One region of the Brevibacillus composti genome, then DNA from elsewhere that is predicted to be linked to it. Evidence: a T-box and tRNA genes for the amino acid it is inferred to sense, from the RefSeq annotation. Region 1 holds a T-box; the other holds one or more tRNA genes.
What was found. A T-box is a leader RNA that pairs with one kind of tRNA and senses whether it is charged. The one in region 1 lies ahead of pheS (phenylalanine--tRNA ligase subunit alpha), so its partner is inferred to be a tRNA-Phe.
Positions count from the first base shown of each region.

Region 2: it encodes a tRNA-Phe, which carries the amino acid that the T-box ahead of pheS (phenylalanine--tRNA ligase subunit alpha) is inferred to sense. The anticodon was not compared.

Region 1 is NZ_CP066308.1:3,202,577-3,205,019, reverse strand. Features, by position in the region: gene JD108_RS16195 (DUF2225 domain-containing protein) at 1-466, opposite strand, end outside; T-box leader at 586-824, shown strand; gene pheS (phenylalanine--tRNA ligase subunit alpha) at 880-1,914, shown strand; gene pheT (phenylalanine--tRNA ligase subunit beta) at 1,935-2,443, shown strand, end outside.
Region 2 is NZ_CP066308.1:510,412-512,854, reverse strand. Features, by position in the region: gene JD108_RS02815 (AAA family ATPase) at 1-337, opposite strand, end outside; tRNA gene JD108_RS02810 (tRNA-Arg) at 610-686, opposite strand; tRNA gene JD108_RS02805 (tRNA-Gly) at 721-796, opposite strand; tRNA gene JD108_RS02800 (tRNA-Leu) at 839-921, opposite strand; tRNA gene JD108_RS02795 (tRNA-Lys) at 955-1,030, opposite strand; tRNA gene JD108_RS02790 (tRNA-Gln) at 1,039-1,113, opposite strand; tRNA gene JD108_RS02785 (tRNA-Thr) at 1,117-1,192, opposite strand; tRNA gene JD108_RS02780 (tRNA-Phe) at 1,217-1,292, opposite strand; tRNA gene JD108_RS02775 (tRNA-Asp) at 1,338-1,414, opposite strand; tRNA gene JD108_RS02770 (tRNA-Met) at 1,497-1,573, opposite strand; tRNA gene JD108_RS02765 (tRNA-Val) at 1,642-1,717, opposite strand; tRNA gene JD108_RS02760 (tRNA-Glu) at 1,803-1,879, opposite strand; tRNA gene JD108_RS02755 (tRNA-Leu) at 1,899-1,983, opposite strand; tRNA gene JD108_RS02750 (tRNA-Met) at 1,993-2,069, opposite strand; tRNA gene JD108_RS02745 (tRNA-Ser) at 2,092-2,182, opposite strand; tRNA gene JD108_RS02740 (tRNA-Asn) at 2,189-2,264, opposite strand; rRNA gene JD108_RS02735 (23S ribosomal RNA) at 2,340-2,443, opposite strand, start outside.

The sequences.
Region 1 (2,443 bases):
CATTCACGGCAATCTGGAGAAAGCGCTTTTCCTCGCTCGCATTTTCAGTGAACCGATAGAGCCAAGCCAGGCGAAGATAGAGACCTGCCTTGACGGAATGCACCTGATCCGTCAGCTCGGCCGCGTAAATCGCCAGTTTATAGGCGGCAGCCGCCATCGACAAGCTGCGATTTCCGCCGAGCTCCTTCGGGGTCCATTTGGCCGCGATACGCTCGCCGACCAGCCGCTTCTGCGCCGGATTCAACCGCTCCGTAAACAGTTCGGTAAAGGCAAAGCCGCAGGACGGGCATACGTTGACCGTATAGAGAATCGGATTGATTGACTGCTCCTTGAAGTACGTGCAAAAGTCGCTGTCACGCTTGATCATCGAAAGCGAGCCGCTGCGAACTCGTTTGCTGGCGAAGCTGTTTTCACAATAGGGACAATTGAACTTCTTGTCATAGAGTGCTGCAACCTGTTCGATCATGTCAGAAGTCCCCTTCCGCGGAGGGTATTTCGTAGGAGAGAATCCGAACCATATACAACATTTGTAGAATTGAAAGTTATCTCTGGTTGCGCTATAATTTTCCTACAACTTCATTATAACGCAAAGCGATGACAGAGACTAGTACGCAGGACCTACCGATTGACAGGGAGGAGATGCCGAAGACTGAAAGCATCCCGCAAATTACCTGCCGAATTCACTCTGGAGCTGTACCCTGAACGGTTCGATATAGGAACAAAGTAGGGGGAACCGGGGCAACCCGTTATCATGATCGAGTGAGGCATAGCCGGATGGCTGTGCTTAACAAGGGTGGTACCGCGAGCAAGGACTCGTCCCTTTTTGGGGCGGGTTTTTTATTTTTTCCACAAAAACAGGTGTAAAGGAGCGATCGTAACGTGCAAACGCGGTTACAGGAAATGAAAGATTCCGCCTTGGCTCAGATCGGCCAGGTCGCGGATGCGGCGCAGCTGCAAGAGCTGCGCGTCAAATATCTGGGGAAAAAAGGGGAGTTGACTGAGCTTCTGCGCGGCATGGGCAGTCTCAGCCCAGAGGAAAGACCGGTCGTCGGCCAATTGGTCAACGAGGTTCGCGGCGCGCTCGAAGAGGCATTCGAACAGAAGCAGGCAGCTTTGGACGAAGCGGCTCTGCGGGCCAAGCTCTCCTCCCAGTCCATCGACGTGACGCTGCCGGGACGTCCGGTTCCGGCCGGCACCATGCACCCACTCTCCCGCATCATTGAGGAGATCGAGGATATTTTCATCGGACTCGGCTTTGAAATCGCCGAAGGACCCGAAGTGGAGCTGGATCATTTCAACTTCGAAATGCTCAATCTGCCAAAAGACCATCCCGCTCGCGACATGCAAGACTCGTTCTACATCACGGACGAAATTTTGATGCGGACACATACCTCTCCGGTGCAGGCCCGCACGATGCTGAAAAAAGAAGGGAAGACGCCCGTCAAAATCATCTGCCCGGGGAAAGTGTACCGCCGCGATGATGACGATGCGACCCACTCCCATCAATTTACCCAGATCGAAGGTCTCGTCGTAGGCAAAGGCATCCGCATGAGCGATCTGAAGGGAACGCTGCTCACCTTTGCCCGCCAGATGTTCGGAGCCAATCAGCAGGTGCGCCTGCGTCCCAGCTTCTTCCCGTTTACGGAGCCGAGTGCAGAGGTGGATTTGCAGTGCTTCAAATGCGGCGGCGACGGCTGCCGGGTCTGCAAGCAGACGGGCTGGATCGAGATTCTCGGGTCCGGCATGGTTCACCCGCGCGTGCTGCAGATGGCCGGGTATGACCCGCAAGAGGTCAGCGGCTTCGCTTTTGGCATGGGTGTCGAACGGATTGCGATGCTGAAATACGGCGTAGAGGATATTCGCCACTTCTATACGAATGACGTGCGTTTCTTGCAGCAATTTAACCGATCCTAGAAAGGAGAGTCGAAACAGAGATGAAGGTATCGTATCAATGGTTGTCAGAGTACGTGGATTTGCATGATATCACCCCTTTCGAGCTGGCCGAGAAGCTGACTCGCAGCGGGATTGAGGTAGACGCCGTCGAATCGCGCAACACAGGTGTCTCCAATGTCGTCATCGGCTATGTAAAGGAAAAGAGCAAGCATCCGGATGCCGACCGGCTGAATGTCTGCATCGTGGACGCCGGACAGGGAGAGGACCTGCAAATCGTCTGCGGAGCCGCCAACGTGGCAGCGGGACAAAAAGTGCCGGTCGCCCTCGTCGGAGCCAAGCTGCCGGGCGATCTCCATATCAAGCGTTCCAAGCTGCGCGGCGTAGAATCGCAGGGCATGATCTGCTCGGCCAAGGAGCTGGGATTGAACGACAAGCTGCTGGCGAAGGATCAGCAGGAAGGCATCATGGTACTGCCGGAGGATGCGGAAGTGGGGATGGATGCAGTATCCTATCTGGGCATGGACGACTACGTGCTGGAGCTGGGTCTGAC
Region 2 (2,443 bases), 1.8 Mb from region 1:
TCTCGTCCGCGAGAATGACATTGGCGAAGATCGGGCCCGGTCTAAATTCGAATTCCATTGTTTTTTGGTTAAAGATGGCCACACCTGTTACATCGGTTGGCAACAGGTCAGGGGTAAACTGGATCCGTTTGAACTCCGCGCCGATCGATTTGGACAAGGAGCGCACCAGCATCGTTTTGCCGACGCCCGGGACGTCTTCCAATAAGACATGGCCGTTTGCCAAGATGGCCGCGACACAAAACTCAATAATCGAACGCTTGCCAATCAATACTTTTTCAATATTATGAATCAATTTTTCTACGGAAGGATGAGGGTGATCCAGTTTTATTACGTTCACGAGATACAACTCCTGTTCCAGCGTAATTAAGCTGTTTTGCACGCTCACGAAATGCCGATGTGATCGAGTCACTCGATCAATGCGGACACAGCTTCTACTCTTTTCTTATTTTACTTGATTTTCTTGGAAAGAGAGATGGAAACCTATACCTAAGGTAAGATAACCTGCCGTAAGTTACAAGGAAAAAACCGTTAATCTTTGTAAAATTGAGAAAGTGGCTATGAAAAAAAGAGTAGGATGTTTTCCTACCCTGATTGTTTCTTGTAAAAGTATGGCGTGCCCTGAGAGATTCGAACTCCCGACCTTTTGATTCGTAGTCAAACGCTCTATCCAGCTGAGCTAAGGGCACAGGTTAACCCGGAGTGGGGCATTTTTGCAATAAATGGAGCGGACGACGGGTCTCGAACCCGCGACCTTCGCCTTGGCAAGGCGACGCTCTACCAATTGAGCTACGTCCGCATAACATGAGATAGTACAATTTTCGTCAAATCCCAATCACTATGGTGCGGGTGAAGGGACTTGAACCCCCACGGTTGCCCGCCAGAACCTAAATCTGGTGCGTCTGCCAATTCCGCCACACCCGCATGTTTCATTGGGAACCGCTAGAAGGAATAAACTGGTGAGCCATGAAGGACTCGAACCTTCGACCCTCTGATTAAAAGTCAGATGCTCTACCAACTGAGCTAATGGCTCAAAACAAGTGGCTGGGGTACTAGGATTCGAACCTAGGAATGACGGAGTCAAAGTCCGTTGCCTTACCGCTTGGCTATACCCCAACGTGGTGCCGGCGATAGGACTTGAACCCACAACCCCCTGATTACAAGTCAGGTGCTCTACCAATTGAGCTACACCGGCATGATTCAATTTACATGGAATTGATGGTGGCTCGGGACGGAATCGAACCGCCGACACGAGGATTTTCAGTCCTCTGCTCTACCGACTGAGCTACCGAGCCAAAGTGATAACAAATCATCATTGCCATCTGTACCAAAGGACAAGATGGCGGAGCTGACGGGACTCGAACCCGCGACCTCCGGTGTGACAGACCGGCGTGAACTCCAACTTCACCACAGCTCCATATGTAGTTTTGGTTGCCCCCTGCGGGGACTAAGATTTTACTTGACCGAAGAGGATTATCTCGACGTAGTACAAGTAAATTTGGTTGCGGGAGCAGGATTTGAACCTGCGACCTTCGGGTTATGAGCCCGACGAGCTGCCAGACTGCTCCATCCCGCGATGATCAGAACGATCGAGTGTCAGCGTTGCCACAGGACGTGGCGCTTTTAGCTGACCATCCTTTTAAATGGTGGAGGCTGACGGGATCGAACCGCCGACCCTCTGCTTGTAAGGCAGATGCTCTCCCAGCTGAGCTAAGCCTCCAGATACCCCTCAACAGTTGTTTTTGGGGTCCCCGTAAAGTACTCGGTGTCGCTACAAAGCATTCACTTCACTTTACGGGGTAGTATGGTGACCCGTAGGGGATTCGAACCCCTGTATGACAGCGTGAAAGGCTGCTGTGTTAAACCGCTTCACCAACGGGCCATCTGTAAAAGAACTGTTATGGTGCGGTCGGCGAGACTCGAACTCGCACGGGTCGCCCCGCCACCCCCTCAAGATGGTGTGTCTGCCAATTCCACCACGACCGCAACTTAGGATGGTAGCGGCGGAGGGGATCGAACCCCCGACCTTTCGGGTATGAACCGAACGCTCTAGCCAGCTGAGCTACACCGCCACTGTCTTTGAAGTTATTAAAATGGCGGAGAGTGAGGGATTCGAACCCTCGCTACGCTTACGCATACTAACGGTTTAGCAAACCGTCCCCTTCGGCCTCTTGGGTAACTCTCCATGTTATGGCTCCTCGGGAGGGACTCGAACCCCCGACCGATCGGTTAACAGCCGATTGCTCTACCAACTGAGCTACCGAGGAACATTTTGAAGGAACCAGCTTGTGCTGTTTCGCACCTTCAAAACTGGATATGCATGCTTTGCTAAGCGATTGGTTGTGGATAAGTCCTCGACCGATTAGTATTCGTCAGCTCCACGCGTTGCCGCGCTTCCACACCGAACCTATCAACCTCATCGTCTATGAGGGGTCTTACCAGCTTA